DNA from 3 places in the Yersinia sp. 2541 StPb PI genome. Region 1 is predicted to be linked to each of the others. Evidence: predicted binding sites of a transcription regulator. Region 1 holds the regulator's gene; each other region holds the start of a gene.

Region 1 (5,370 bases):
CTGGTGAAAAAACAGCAGATGGAAGCCTTCAGTGATAAAGGCAACCGCGTCACCACCGTGTTATTACCGTCCCAATTACAAGACAAAGGGCCAGCAGCTTCAGGCCAAAAGAAGAGTAAGTAATCATTTATGGCAACATTAATCGCAGAAAAGCTGGCTAAGGCGTACAAAGGCCGTAAAGTGGTCGAAGACGTAAGCCTCAATGTGAAATCCGGTGAGATAGTGGGCCTGCTTGGGCCGAACGGCGCAGGGAAAACTACCACTTTTTATATGGTCGTCGGCATTGTCCAGCGTGACGCCGGGCGTATTGTGATTGATGACGAAGATATCAGCCTCTTGCCTCTCCATGAACGCGCTCGTCGCGGTATTGGTTATTTACCGCAAGAAGCCTCTATTTTCCGCCGCCTGAGTGTATTTAACAACTTAATGGCGGTGCTGGAGATCCGTAAAGACCTCTCTGTTGAGCAGCGTGAGGAACGGGCTGATGAATTAATGGAAGAGTTCCATATCACCCATTTACGTGACAACTTGGGGCAATCGCTTTCCGGTGGTGAACGCCGCCGTGTTGAAATAGCCCGTGCACTGGCGGCAAATCCTAAGTTTATTCTGCTGGATGAGCCTTTTGCCGGGGTTGATCCGATTTCCGTTATCGATATTAAAAAAATTATTGAACATCTACGCGACAGTGGTCTTGGCGTTCTTATTACCGACCATAACGTGCGTGAAACGTTAGACGTCTGTGAGCGGGCTTATATCGTAAGCCAGGGTCATTTAATCGCTCACGGTACGCCACAGGAAATCCTGGCTGACGAACAAGTTAAGCGTGTTTACCTCGGTGAAGAATTCCGTCTCTGACCTTTTTCCAATACCCAATAGATTTCAAGGTGCAGGAAGGCGGCAAACAATAAAATCGGTCATAAATCGATTTAAACAGCATTTATGCTAGCCCGCAGGTGCGGCCAAGTAACCGGCAGCCAATACCCCTGCAATTTGAAAGATGACGGATATTCCTTCATCTATAAAGGAAAATTGATACCGCATTATGAAGCAAGGTTTGCAACTCAAGTTCAGCCAACAACTGGCTATGACTCCGCAGCTTCAACAGGCTATTCGCTTGTTGCAGCTTTCTACACTTGAACTCCAGCAGGAGATTCAGTTAGCGCTGGAGAGTAACCCCCTGCTTGAGCAAACTGATCTTCATGAAGAGATAGATGCAAAAGAGACCGTAGACAGTGAATCGCTTGATACCCGCGAGGCGCTGGAACAAAAAGATATGCCCGAAGAGTTGCCACTTGATGCCACCTGGGATGAGATCTACACCGCAGGCACGCCATCAGGAATGGGCAATGATTATAGCGATGATGAGTTGCCGGTTTATCAAGGGGAAACGACCCAAACGCTACAAGACTACCTGATGTGGCAAGTGGATTTAACCCCATTCTCTGATACTGATGTTGCCATTGCGACCTCTATCGTGGATGCGGTCGATGAAACCGGTTACCTTACGGTGCCACTGGAAGATATTCTGGAAAGCATGGGGGACGAGAACGTCGCACTGGATGAAGTAGAAGCGGTGCTTAAGCGGATACAACACTTTGATCCTATTGGTGTCGCGGCACGTAACCTGCGTGAATGTCTGTTGGTACAGTTGTCACAATATGACAAAGATACCCCCTATCTTGCCGAAGCACGTCTGGTGGTTAGCGATTATCTGGATTTGCTGGGTAACCATGATTTCCGTACGATGATCCGCTTGAGTCGGCTAAAAGAAGATACACTTAAAGAAGCGATCGGCCTGATTCAGTCTCTGGATCCGCGTCCGGGTCAATCCATCAATACCGGGGAGTCCGAGTACGTCATTCCCGATGTTTTGGTGCGTAAAGACAAAGATCAATGGACGGTCGAGCTGAATGCCGATAGCATTCCACGCCTAAAAATCAACCAGCAGTATGCGGCGATGGGTAGCAGTACCCGCAATGACAGTGACGGGCAGTTTATCCGTAGCAATTTGCAAGAAGCAAAATGGTTGATAAAAAGTCTTGAAAGCCGCAATGAAACACTGCTGAAGGTGGCGCGTTGTATTGTAGAGCAGCAAGTAGCGTTTTTTGAGAATGGGCCTGAATTTATGAAACCCATGGTACTGGCCGATATCGCCCAGGCTGTGGATATGCATGAGTCGACAATCTCTCGCGTGACCACGCAGAAGTTCCTGCACAGTCCACGGGGTATTTTCGAGCTAAAATATTTCTTCTCCAGCCACGTCAATACTGATAGCGGAGGTGAAGCTTCTTCCACTGCAATTCGTGCACTGGTGAAAAAATTGGTTGCAGCAGAAAATCCTGCTAAACCTCTTAGTGACAGTAAGCTGACCACATTATTATGTGAACAAGGCATCATGGTGGCACGGCGTACCGTCGCGAAGTACCGAGAGTCGTTATCCATCCCGCCGTCAAATCAGCGTAAACAGTTGGTTTGACCTGAACTGAGAAGGAAGACACTATGCAGCTCAATATTACCGGACATCATGTCGAAATAACCGAAGCATTACGCGAGTTTGTTACCACTAAATTTGCCAAACTTGAGCAATATTTTGATCGCATTAACCAGGTATATGTGGTTTTAAGTGTTGAGAAAGTAAAACAAATTGCAGAAGCAACGGTACATGTGAATGGAGGCGAGTTGCACGCAAGCTCAGAGCAGGAGGATATGTACGCCGCAATTGATATTTTGGTTGATAAACTGGCCCGCCAGTTGAACAAACATAAAGACAAATTGAAACAACACTAAGAATCCTTGCGACTGTTATACCCAAAGAACATGGCGTTGCAGGTAGGCAGCAAACGAATGACAAATTGGCCAGAAACCGATTTTAATCGTATTTCTGCAAGCAGGCTTATTCATCTCGATGAACTGACTAAAGTCAGTGATTCGGGTAAGTAAACATAGCGAACAACCCTGTAGTTTCAAGTACAAAGGGTATATTCACCCATAAAGGTTCTACACTCGCTACATAACCGTTTCCAGCGTCGGGAGTGAATCCCCGCCGGAAACGGTTTAAAACAGCGCTTAAGTGAAAGATGAGATGATCAACGATCCAGCATTGCAATTAAGCTCGGTATTAAATATCGAGTGCACCAAAAGCTCCGTACATTGCTCAAGTAAAAAACGGGCTTTGGAAATTATCAGCGAGTTGGCTGCCAAGCAACTTAACCTACCTTCACAGGTGGTTTTCGATGCTGTCTTAACCCGCGAACGTATGGGCAGCACCGGTATTGGTAGTGGTATCGCGATACCTCATGGCAAGTTGGAAGAAGACACACTGCGTGCAGTGGGTGTATTTATCCGTCTGGAACAACCTATTGCCTTCGATGCTATTGATAACCAACCGGTTGATCTGTTATTTGCCTTGTTGGTTCCGGCAGATCAATGTAAAACTCACTTACACACTTTGTCTTTAGTGGCCAAGCGATTAGCTGATAAAACAGTGTGTCGGCGTCTGCGTGCAGCACAAAGTGATGATGAGCTTTATCAAATCATTACTGAATTACCACCGGAAACGGCGTAATTGGGAAAGTGGAAACTATTTTATCCGTTATGCCCGGATCTTGTAGCCGGAATATAGGGTTCTAATGTATACCCAATAAATTTCAAGATGTGGGCAAGCGCTCAACACGCCTACAACTTGAAAGATGACGGGGATAAATACCAAGGGGAGTTACTCACATGGTGCTGATGATTGTCAGCGGCCGTTCCGGTTCAGGGAAGTCTGTTGCTTTGCGCGCATTGGAAGATATGGGCTTTTATTGTGTCGATAACTTGCCTGTGGTTCTGCTGCCGCAATTGGCGAGTACACTTGCCGATAGGAATATCTCTGCCGCAGTGAGCATAGACGTACGTAATATGCCTGAATCACCTGAGGTATTTGAACATGCCATGACTCAACTGCCGGACAGCTTTTCACCACAGTTGCTGTTTTTGGATGCCGATCGCAATACCCTGATTCGTCGCTATAGCGATACCCGTCGCTTGCATCCGTTATCGACCAAAAACCTGTCATTAGAAAGTGCTATTGATGAAGAAAGTGACCTGTTGGAGCCTCTGCGCTCACGGGCTGATCTGATCATTGATACCTCTGAAATGTCAGTGCATGAATTGGCTGAGATGCTGCGTACCCGCCTGTTGGGTAAACGTGAACGCGAATTGACGATGGTGTTTGAGTCTTTTGGCTTTAAACACGGTATCCCCATCGATGCCGATTATGTTTTCGATGTGCGTTTCTTGCCAAACCCGCACTGGGACCCTAAATTACGCCCAATGACAGGTTTGGATAAGCCAGTAATCTCTTTCCTGGATCGCCATACCGAAGTACATAACTTTGTGTATCAGACCCGCAGCTATCTGGAACAGTGGCTGCCGATGCTGGAAACCAATAACCGCAGTTATTTGACGGTTGCCATTGGTTGTACTGGTGGTAAACACCGCTCGGTTTATGTCGCTGAACAGTTGGCCGATTATTTCCGCGCTCGCGGCAAAAATGTCCAATCACGCCACCGTACTCTGGAAAAGCGTAAATAATGACAATCAAGCAGACCGTTGAGATCAAAAACAAGTTGGGGATGCACGCCAGACCCGCAATGAAATTGTTCGAACTGGTTCAGAGTTTTGATGCTGAAGTAATGTTACGCAACGATAGCGGTACCGAAGCTGAGGCCAGCAGTGTTATTGCACTGCTGATGCTGGATTCAGCCAAAGGCCGTCAGATTGAGGTTGAAGCGACCGGCCCTGATGAAATTCAGGCGCTGGCGGCAGTGATTGAGTTATTTAATTCCGGCTTTGATGAAGATTGATTTTCACCGCTCAGGTGAGCGGTGCCCAAACAATCACTAATGGCTGAAGCACACCACCTTTGCTATTCAACATTTTCACACCTATTCCCCTTAACCATCGTCCACGCTGACCGATTCACGTGATTATCGCCTTTTGGTGCTATCCCGGTCCTTTCAATTAAATACAGCGCCCACCCCTTTTCACTGCCAGAAAACCCATGATGCTAACTGATGGCCACCACCAACAGCATGACGCCCATACCAGCACAGATACTCCTCCCTTTCAGCGGCATCGATAAATCGTGGTGTTCTTGTCTGTTGGCCGATACAACCGAGTTTCCTGTTACATCAGTGCCGGTCACACCTGTTGCCCTCTATTCCCTATTGTTCCTCCATTTATAACTCGCTCTAGCTGGATTGATGTTTATTTTTGTGAAAATTTGAATTTTAAATCCACTTTAAATCAAAGCATTACATTACCTCCTTTACCTATTGTTAACAATTGTGAGTTTAATCGCATTTACTTGCTGAAAAAACCCTTACT
Region 2 (5,370 bases), 3.0 Mb from region 1:
CTCAAATTGAGCGGGCCGCTCGTTTAGCCAGTGTGCATGAAGATATTTTACGCCTTCCTCAGGGTTATGACACTGAAGTGGGTGAGCGCGGTGTGATGCTATCTGGCGGGCAGAAACAGCGGATTTCCATCGCCCGCGCACTGTTGCTGGATACTGAGATCCTGATTCTCGATGATGCGCTATCCGCAGTTGATGGTCAGACCGAATATGAAATCCTAAAAAATCTGCGTGAATGGGGTGAGCATCGTACCGTGATTATCAGTGCGCACCGTCTTTCAGCGTTGACCGAAGCCAGCGAAATTTTAGTGATGCAACATGGTGGCGTGATGCAGCGTGGGACACATAACGTATTAGTCAGTCAATCCGGCTGGTATCGGGAGATGTACCGTTATCAACAACTGGAGGCAGCATTAGATGATGGTGAGTCGGAGGCCAAAACCGATGAGTAAAGTTCAGCAACTTTGGCCGACACTTAAGCGCCTGCTCTCCTATGGCTCCCCTTATCGTAAACCGTTAGGGTTGGCGGTATTGATGTTATGGATTGCGGCTGCCGCCGAGGTCAGCGGCCCGCTTTTGATAAGTTATTTTATTGACCATGTGGTCGCAAAAGGCACTTTGCCCCTCGGTTTAGTCAGTGGGTTGGCATTGGCTTATCTGTTGCTGCAACTGTTGGCAGCAGCATTGCATTATTTTCAGGCATTGCTTTTTAACCGTGCTGCCGTAGGTGTGGTTCAGCGCCTACGTATTGAAGTGATGGATGCCGCTTTGCGTCAACCTCTCAGTGCGTTTGATACCCAGCCGGTCGGGCAATTGATTTCCCGTGTCACAAATGACACCGAAGTCATTAAAGATTTATATGTGATGGTGGTCTCCACCGTATTAAAAAGCGCGGCATTAATTGGCGCGATGCTGGTGGCGATGTTCAGTCTGGATTGGCGTATGGCGCTAATTTCTATCTGTATCTTTCCAGCAGTGCTGGTAGTGATGGCCATTTATCAACATTACAGCACACCCGTAGTGCGGCGAGTCCGGGCTTATTTGGCTGATATTAACGACGGTTTTAATGAAATTATTAACGGCATGGGCGTGATTCAGCAGTTTCGCCAGCAAGCTCGTTTTGGCGAACGTATGGAGTCTGCCAGCCGTGCGCACTATATGGCACGCATGCAAACTTTACGCTTGGAAGGGTTTTTATTGCGCCCGCTGCTGAGCCTGTTTTCTGCCTTGGTACTGTGTGGTTTGTTACTGTTGTTCGGTTTCAGTCCTGATGGCTCAGTGGGGGTGGGTGTGCTGTATGCTTTCATTAACTATCTGGGCCGCTTAAATGAACCCTTAATTGAACTCACATCACAGCAGTCAGTCATGCAGCAAGCTGTGGTGGCTGGGGAACGTATTTTTGATCTGATGGACCGCGCCCAGCAAGGATACGGTACTGATGATCGCCCACTGACCAGTGGCCGTATCCAGGTGGATAATGTCAGCTTTGCTTATCGTAGCGATAAAATGGTGCTGCAAAATATCTCCCTTGATGTACCTTCGCACGGGTTTGTTGCTCTGGTCGGGCATACCGGCAGCGGAAAGAGTACGTTGGCTAACCTGTTGATGGGCTACTACCCGGTGCAACATGGTGAGATTCTGCTAGATGCTCGTCCTTTATCCGCGTTATCGCATCAGACCTTGCGCCAAGGGGTGGCCATGGTGCAACAGGATCCAGTGGTGTTGGCTGATTCCTTTTTTGCCAATGTGACTTTAGGCCGTGATATCTCTGAACAGCAAGTGTGGGAAGCTCTGGAAACGGTGCAACTGGCCCCTTTAGTCCATGCGCTACCCGATGGATTGCACAGTCTGCTTGGTGAGCAGGGGAATACCTTGTCAGTTGGGCAAAAACAGTTGCTGGCGATGGCGCGAGTATTGGTACAGGCTCCGCAAATCCTGATTTTAGATGAGGCGACTGCCAATATTGACTCTGGTACTGAGCAGGCCATTCAGCGGGCATTGCAGCTAATCCGAAAAAATACCACGCTGGTAGTGATTGCTCACCGCCTTTCAACCATTGTTGATGCTGATACCATCTTGGTGTTGCACCGTGGTGTGGCAGTGGAGCAGGGTAAGCATCAAGAGCTGCTGGCCGCCCATGGGCGTTATTATCAAATGTATCAATTGCAATTGGTTAGCGAAGATTTAGCCGCCATTGATCAGGTAGAAACGGCGGTAAGTTAATTAATAAGTTGTGGGGCTAAGCGGCCCCGCACTATTTTCTGTGTTTTCCTAAGTCAAATCGTTAATGCATATCCCCGTTAATGCCCATTTTGCAGCTTTCGTGCACCATAATCTTGCAATGCAATAGGTCGTCGATGCTGTCGTGCACTTCTGTGACGCGCTTCGCACTATTTTGGTGCGCGAAAATTATTCAACACGATGAATTCAGCCGCTACACGGCTGACTCATGTATCTCAACCGCCCTAGCTTCGCCATTTCCGCATTAAATTATATCTATCATTACTTATGGCATAGCCTTTGCTTTACTTCATTTGTGGCAGACATGAATTCGACTTAATTCGAGAAGGGGCAAATATGAAGCTGGTTACCGTGGTTATAAAACCATTTAAGCTGGAGGATGTGCGTGAAGCCTTATCCTCTGTGGGTATTCAGGGGCTGACCGTAACCGAAGTAAAAGGATTTGGTCGCCAGAAGGGACACGCAGAGCTCTATCGGGGAGCTGAATACAGTGTCAATTTCTTACCTAAAGTGAAAATTGATATCGCAATTGCTGATGATCAATTGGATGAAGTGATTGACGTGATCAGTAAGGCGGCCTATACCGGCAAAATTGGTGATGGCAAAATTTTCGTTGCTGAATTGCAACGTGTTATTCGCATCCGTACCGGCGAAACCGACGAAGCAGCACTGTAATTTGCAGGCTCAAATTTAGTGAATAGGGATGGGTTGATGATGAAAAAACTTTTATCCATGTTGGGCCTGAGTTCGGTAGCGATGCTGCCTTCTTTGGCAATGGCCGCAGCACCGGCTGTAGCTGACAAAGCTGATAATGCTTTTATGATGATTTGCACCGCGCTGGTGCTGTTTATGACTGTGCCCGGTATTGCCCTGTTCTACGGCGGTCTGCTGCGTTCCAAGAACGTATTATCGATGATGACTCAGGTCATGGTGAGCTTTGCTCTGATCTGTGTGCTGTGGGTGCTCTATGGCTATAGTCTGGCTTTCGGCACCGGCAATGCATTCTTTGGTAGTTTCGATATGGCGATGCTAAAAGGTATTGGTTTGACCAGCCTGAGTGGCACTTTCTATCAATATATCCATGTGGTGTTCCAGGCTTCATTTGCCTGTATCACGGTCGCACTGGTGGTGGGATCATTCGCCGAACGTATTCGTTTCTCTGCGGTATTAATTTTTGCAGCACTGTGGTTCACCTTCTCATATTTGCCGATGGCACATATGGTATGGGGTGGTGGTTTCCTGGCAATGGATGGCGCACTGGACTTTGCCGGTGGTACTGTTGTGCATATCAACGCCGCGATTGCTGGTTTGGTGGGCGCTTACTTACTGGGTAAACGTGCTGGTTTTGGTAAAGAAGCGTTCAAACCTCATAACTTACCTATGGTGTTTACCGGTACTGCGATTCTGTATATCGGTTGGTTTGGCTTCAATGCCGGTTCAGCCAGTGCCGCGAATGAAATTGCTGCACTTGCCTTCTTGAATACGGTAGTTGCAACAGCGGGTGCTATCTTGTCTTGGGTCTTTGCTGAGTGGATTTTACGCGGCAAACCGTCGCTGCTGGGGGCATGTTCCGGTTGTATCGCAGGTTTGGTTGCGATTACGCCAGCGGCAGGTACAGTCGGGGTTGGCGGTGCATTGATTATCGGTCTGGTCGGGGGTGTTGCCGGTCTGTGGGGTGTGGTTCTGCTGAAGAAATGGCTGCGGGTAGATGATACCTGCGACGTATTCGGTGTCCACGGCGTGTGTGGGATTGTCGGTTGTATCCTGACCGGTGTCTTCACCTCGGCTTCACTGGGCGGTACAGGTTACGCCGCTGGCGTCACTATGGGCCATCAGGTAGGTGTGCAACTGTTCAGCGTCGGTGTGTGTTTGGTCTGGTCTGGTGTTGTTGCCTTCGTTGCCTTTAAAATTGCTGACCTGTTGGTTGGCCTGCGGGTACCAGAAGAACAAGAACGCGAAGGTCTGGATGTTAACAGCCACGGCGAAAATGCATACAACCAATAAGCTAGAAGTAGCAGTAAAATAAATAATAATGATGATAGCAGCAGGGGCGATATGATATCGCCCCTGTTCTATTTTTGGCAAAGGCTATCGAGGTATCATCGATGCAAACGAATGACGCCTTCCTGCACGGTAGAAGCCACTAATATCCCTTCCCGGCTGTAAATCTGGCCACGGACAAAGCCCCGCGCGCCGGAAGCAGAAGTGCTTTCTACTGCATACAGCAGCCAATCGTCCAGGCGGAATGGCCGATGGAACCACATAGAATGATCTATCGTGGCAATCTGCACTCCTGGCTCCAGGAAACCAATCCCATGTGGCTGCAAGGCCGTTGGCAGGAAATTAAAATCAGAGGCATAACCCAGTAAATACTGATGAACCCTCAGGTCATCTGGCATGGCACCGTTGGCGCGGAACCAGACATAGCGATTCGGTTCTTCTACCGAGCCTTGCAATGGGTTGTGGAATTTCACCGGGCGCATTTCAATTGGCTGATGGCCGATAAACTTTTCCCGTACTTTTTCGGGGATCATATGTGCGAACTGGCGGGCAATGTCTGTTTCTGACATCAACCCTTCCGGTGGGGGAACGTCCGGCATGGTATTTTGGTGTTCGAACCCCTCTTCTTGACTCTGGAACGATGCCGTCATATAGAAGATGGGTTTACCATTCTGAATCGCACTGACCCGGCGGGCGCTGAAGCTGTTGCCATCACGTAGTGTTTCGACGTCATAGATAATGGGCTTGCTGCTGTCCCCTGGGCGCAGAAAATAGCTGTGGAAAGAATGTACTGCCCGCTCTGCCGGTACGGTTTGTTTTGCTGCATAGATAGCCTGACCCACTACCTGACCACCAAATACCTGGCGCAAGCCCAGATCTTCACTTTGGCCACGAAAGATACCTTCTTCAATTTTCTCAAGGAAGAGCAGATCGAGTAGTTTTTCTAATGCTTGACTCATGTTGTGGCCCCTGATGGTTGAGTTTATACACAGTGTGCTGAATCCGTTGGGCGCTCGTCAATATATTGCTGTGAAAGGCCTGTTCAACTGAGGAATATCGGATAAGGAATAGTCTGATAAATGCCTCAATGGGGTAAGCGTCGGCGGGAAGTAGAATATTGTGCTATAATTG
Region 3 (5,370 bases), 1.8 Mb from region 1:
AGCGCACGAGCAGATGCCGACCAATTCATCCCATGCTCCTGAAGAACCTGCATGATAACCTGCCGCTGAAAATCACGGGTCGCCGCTTGCAGGTCTACAGGCGCGCTACCTTGGTCCTCACTGACTGATATCGGTGAAATACCCGGTATAGTGGTGACTGTAATATTAAATAAGTCAGCATGCAGTTGCGCAGATTCTGTCGCCGGTTGTGAGGCACGCGCTAATACCGCAGCACGATAAATAGCATGTTCCAATTCACGCACATTTCCGGGCCAACTGTAATTCTCTAGCAAGGTTAGTGTGGTTGCCGGGATGCCCAACTGCTGAAGCCCCAGTTTCTTTCTTATCCGCTCCACAAAAAATCCTGCTAACAGGACAATATCCCCTTTCCGTTCCCGTAACGGTGGAACATGTAACGGGAATACACTCAAACGGTGAAACAGATCAACGCGAAAGTGCCCTTCGATAACTGCTTGTTTAAGATCACAATTGGTAGCAGCAATAATACGCACATTCACCCGCTTGGTACTGTCGTCACCGACGCGCTGTAAGTCGCCGTACTGAATAACACGGAGTAATTTGGCCTGAAGTACCAAAGAAAGCTCGCCTATCTCATCAAGAAATAGTGTGCCATTGTCGGCAATTTCGAACTTACCGGTTCGGTCATGTATTGCACCGGTGAAAGCCCCCTTCACATGGCCAAATAATTCGCTCTCCGCCACATTCTCGGGCAAGGCGGCACAGTTTAAATAGATTAATGCCTTCGCAGCTCTGGGTGATAAATGATGAATTGCCTGAGCAACCAACTCTTTACCTACCCCCGTCTCTCCGGTGATTAGCACATTCAGTTCTGAACCTGCTACCACCCCTATCTCATGTTTTAGTTGCAGTATCAACGGTGACAGGCCAATCATCTCGTCTTCCGAGCTTGGTGTGGCTTGTTTTTGGATGCTTAATGAACTAACCGTAGGGAGCGCTTGCTTCTCCAACACATCGACTAAAAGTGCATTATTCAATGCCGAGGCCGCTAATACGCCTATCAGTTTAAGCTCTTCATCACTGAATCCATCAAATTGCAGCGGGTTCATACTGTCGAAAGTTAATGCACCAATAAGTGTTTGATCAGCAAACAAGGGCAGACCAATACAGGCATGGACTTTTAGCTCATCATGGCCCGGGATCAGGCCGTCATAGGGATCAGGCAGATGGCTGTCAGTCGGGAAACGGACCACATTCCCTGCCCGGGCAATGGCCTCTAATCGCGGATGGGATGACAACGAAAAACGCCGCCCCAACACATCAGGCGATAAACCATCAATGGCCAAGGGGCGGAACAATTGATGTTCATAACGTAAAAGTGCCGAGGCATCGCATTGCAGTAATTGCCGCAAGCTACTGACTAACGTCTGAAAACGATCTTGCCCTGATAAGCCGCCCTGTAGCTCAATGGCTATTTTGGCCAGTGACTGAATGGATAAACTCATATTTTGTCATTCCGACATAGTGTTAGTCATTATGACAATGACACATCAATGTCATAATGACTAACTTTAATTTTTATATGATTAAAATCAATACTATAAATCATGGCACGCTATTTGCTCTCTAAGGTGAGGTAAATCATTTATTTTAGTTGAGGAACGGTTCATGGCGATTCAAGTTAAGAATAATATCAAATGGGTTGGGCAACGTGATTGGGAAGTGCGTGATTTCCATGGTACTGAGTACAAAACCCTGAAAGGGACCAGTTACAACAGCTATTTAATCTGCGAAGAAAAGAACATTCTGATCGATACAGTTGATCAGAAATTTGATCGAGATTTTGTTGCCAATTTAGCACGGGAGATCGACTTAAATGCGCTCGACTATATTGTTATCAATCATGCAGAAGAAGACCATGCCGGCGCATTAACCGAGTTAATGGCGCGTATCCCCAACACTCCGATTTATTGCACCGCCAATGCTATCGACTCAATCAACGGACATCATCATCATCCTGAATGGAATTTCATTACAGTTAAAACAGGCGATACCTTAGATATCGGCAACGGTAAGCAATTGATCTTTGTTGAAACACCGATGCTGCACTGGCCTGACAGCATGATGACTTACATCACGGGTGATGCCGTGTTGTTCAGTAATGATGCTTTCGGTCAGCACTACTGTGATGAGCATCTGTTTAATGACGAGGTCGATCAGACCGAACTTTATGAACAGTGCGCTCGCTATTATGCCAACATTTTGACCCCTTTCAGCCGCTTGGTAACACCAAAAATCAATGAAATTCTTGGTTTCAATCTGCCAGTATCAATGATTGCCACCTCCCATGGCGTGGTATGGCGCGATAATCCAACCCAAATTGTCACGCAATATCTGGCTTGGGCGGCAGATTATCAGGAAGACCGGATAACCATTTTCTATGACACCATGTCAAATAATACCCGCATGATGGCCGATGCTATTGCTCAGGGTATTCACGATACCGACCCCGGTGTGGCAGTGAAGATCTACAACATTGCCCGCCATGACAAAAATGAAATCCTCACCCAGGTCTTCCGTTCTAAAGGCGTTTTAGTGGGTTCTTCCACCATGAACAACGTCATGATGCCAAAAATCGCCGGGATGCTCGAAGAACTGGCCGGATTACGTTTCCGTAACAAAAAAGCTGCGGCATTTGGCAGCTTTGGCTGGACTGGCGGTGCGGTTGACCGCATTCAAACTCGCCTGATGGATGCCGGGTTTGATATCTCCCTCTCCTTAAAAATGAAATGGCGGCCTGATACTGATGCTTTAGCAGAGTGCCGTGAACATGGGCGTAAAATTGCCCGTGAATGGGCACTTCATCCATTGGAGACCCTCCATTTATCTGAGGTTGACGACGTTATCGCCCTCACTCAAGAAAAGGTCCGCGCCGAGAAACAGAATCTGGGTATTTCAATGCAATGCAGTGTTTGCCAGTGGATATATGACCCAGCACTGGGTGAGCCTCTTCAAGAGGTTAAGCCAGGAACCTGTTGGGAAAATGTCCCCGATTTCTTCCTCTGCCCAGAGTGTGGCTTGGGCAAATCTGTGTTCGATCCACTGTAATGGAGCATGTTATGACAGATAACATTATTATTGTGGGTTCAGGTTTTGCCGCCCGCCAAGTGGTTAAAAACATCCGTAAACTTAACCCACAAGTGCCAATCCAGATGATCGCCGCTGACAGTGGCGTGGATTATAATAAACCTGATTTAAGTCATGTATTTAGTCTTCAGCAGAGCGCTGACGATCTCACCCGGTTGTCGGCCGAGAAGTTTGCAGAAGAAAATAATCTTACTTTGCATACAGCGATGTTGGTCACCGCCATTGAGCGGCACACTAAACGCGTTTTTTGTGGTGATCGGGGATTTAATTACCATAAATTAGTGCTGGCTACCGGGGCGTCTGCACTGGTTCCGACCGTGCCCGGTAGCGAGATGATCGTTACATTTAATAGCCAAAATGAATACCGGCAACATCAAGATAGGTTGCAAAAAGCATCGCGTGTTTTAGTGCTGGGCGGCGGGTTAATCGGGACGGAGTTGGCAATGGACCTACAGCGTTCTGGTAAGCAGGTGATTCTGGTGGATAAGGCACACAGTTTGCTAGCCTCTGTGATACCAGTGGAGATCAGTAGCCGCTTACAACAGCGCCTCAGCCAAAGTGGTGTTACTTTGGTGTTTAATAATGAATTGCTCAGTGTGACAAAAGTCACCAACGGCTTGCGAGTAGAACTTCGCGCGGGTCAAACGTATACCGTTGATGCTGTTATTGCCGCGATTGGTTTAATGCCGGAAACTGCCCTCGCCGCTGCCGCAGGTCTCGATATTGGGCGTGGTATTAAGGTCAATAATCAGTTGCAAACGGTTGATCCAGATATCTTTGCCGTGGGTGATTGTGCCGAGGTCGAGGGGAAAGTACTGCCATTTTTGCAGCCCATATTAGTGGGAGCCATGACACTGGCAAAAAATATTCTAGGGGGAGCCGCGTGTCTCACCCTGCCGCCGATGTTAGTTAAAGTCAAAACACCTGATCTACCGCTCTATTTCGCTGGCGAAACCAACCGCGAGGATCTCCACTGGGAAATATGCCTGACAGCGCAGGGGATAGTGGCGCGTGGCACTGATAACTCACAGCAATTACGCGCGTTCGTCGTCAGCGAACAACAGACCCAACAGGCTTTCCCCCTGTTACGTGAACTGAGTGTGTAACATTAATCGTGCTGCGCTATAACATCACAACGCTAACCCCCCGCCACCTGCGTAGGGGGTTTTGCCTGCAATTTTCATCACTTCTGCCCCCAACGTGACAAAAGGTGCCCGCCGACTGGCGTAGATAATGCCGCCAGCCTGAGCGCGAACCGCTTTTACCGTATCGGTGAGCGGATCAATAATTTCAGCTACCACTTCATCTTTCCCAACCCATTCACCCGGCTGGCGTAATAACAGCAGAATGCCACTGGCAGGTGCTGTCACTATCTCACCCGCCGTAAACGGCAACAGGGTGACTTCCCGCTGCGGAATAACCAAAGATTGCCCTTTGACTGCGCCACGGTACTGCAAATAGTGATAAAGACGCTCGGCATCAGCACTGGCCAACGCGTGGCTAACATCCTGTTGACCCCGTAATTCTAGCGTCACCGCCATGCAGCCCGGTTCAAGCTTTAACGCCGGATAGTGCGCCGCTAACCGGTGCCATGGCAAGCCGCAAGCCTCATCAAAGGATCCACCACCGCTATCTTGCGACAGTAATACGGTGCCAATATCTAAGAACCGTGCCAAGGTTTCGGCGGGTTCACGCCAGGCAGGATCAGCGTACATGTGCAAAATAGCGTGATCATCACAATGCAGATCCAGCACCAGGTCCGCATCACAAGCCAGTCTTAATAAGTGTTGGCGCAGCGCTGCAACTTCACTGCTGGCAGGCAAATCCTGCAATGCCTCAACCATGGCAACTCGCACTTGTTGCTGTATACCAACACTATCAGTGAGCGGCCGCGATGCCAGCCGCGTTTGTACCCCTTGCGCCAGATCAGGGAAGTCACGGTTGAAATTGCGGCCACTGCCCAGATCAAAACGGCCGATACCACTATTAAGGAGCACTTGCGCAATACCTACCGGGTTGGCAAGCGGCACAATAATTATTTCGCTCTGAATTTCACCGCGCCGTTCCGCCTGACTCAGTAATCTTTTAAGATAATGTAATACCAGCATGCCGGGCAGTTCATCAGCATGCAGGCCAGCTTGTAGATAGATTTTCTCACCAAAACCTTGCTGGCCGAAATGAAAGCTGGTTAATTGACGCTGCCCACCCAGGGCATGTTCAGGTAACTTATGATTATTGATTTTC

What was found. Region 1 encodes sigma-54, which starts transcription at its own class of promoters, with help from an activator protein. Its sites were predicted from a motif close to GTTGGCACANNTTTCGCTNT; they were not measured.
Region 2: a site for sigma-54 is predicted at 2,505-2,524, ahead of glnK (P-II family nitrogen regulator). Genes of this name have one in related genera too.
Region 3: a site for sigma-54 is predicted at 1,586-1,605, ahead of norV (anaerobic nitric oxide reductase flavorubredoxin). Genes of this name have one in related genera too.

Annotation. Positions count from the first base shown of each region.
Region 1 covers NZ_JAZGQB010000001.1:478,226-483,595, reverse strand. The annotation lists gene lptA (lipopolysaccharide ABC transporter substrate-binding protein LptA) at 1-123, shown strand, start outside; gene lptB (LPS export ABC transporter ATP-binding protein) at 130-855, shown strand; gene rpoN (RNA polymerase factor sigma-54) at 1,043-2,476, shown strand; gene hpf (ribosome hibernation promoting factor) at 2,500-2,787, shown strand; gene ptsN (PTS IIA-like nitrogen regulatory protein PtsN) at 3,083-3,565, shown strand; gene rapZ (RNase adapter RapZ) at 3,724-4,575, shown strand; gene npr (PTS phosphocarrier protein NPr) at 4,575-4,847, shown strand.
Region 2 covers NZ_JAZGQB010000001.1:3,517,335-3,522,704, reverse strand. The annotation lists gene V1953_RS15925 (SmdA family multidrug ABC transporter permease/ATP-binding protein) at 1-449, shown strand, start outside; gene V1953_RS15920 (SmdB family multidrug efflux ABC transporter permease/ATP-binding protein) at 442-2,220, shown strand; gene glnK (P-II family nitrogen regulator) at 2,575-2,913, shown strand; gene amtB (ammonium transporter AmtB) at 2,953-4,242, shown strand; gene tesB (acyl-CoA thioesterase II) at 4,338-5,198, opposite strand.
Region 3 covers NZ_JAZGQB010000001.1:2,252,317-2,257,686, reverse strand. The annotation lists gene norR (nitric oxide reductase transcriptional regulator NorR) at 1-1,484, opposite strand, end outside; gene norV (anaerobic nitric oxide reductase flavorubredoxin) at 1,648-3,087, shown strand; gene norW (NADH:flavorubredoxin reductase NorW) at 3,099-4,232, shown strand; gene V1953_RS10020 (succinylglutamate desuccinylase/aspartoacylase family protein) at 4,257-5,370, opposite strand, start outside.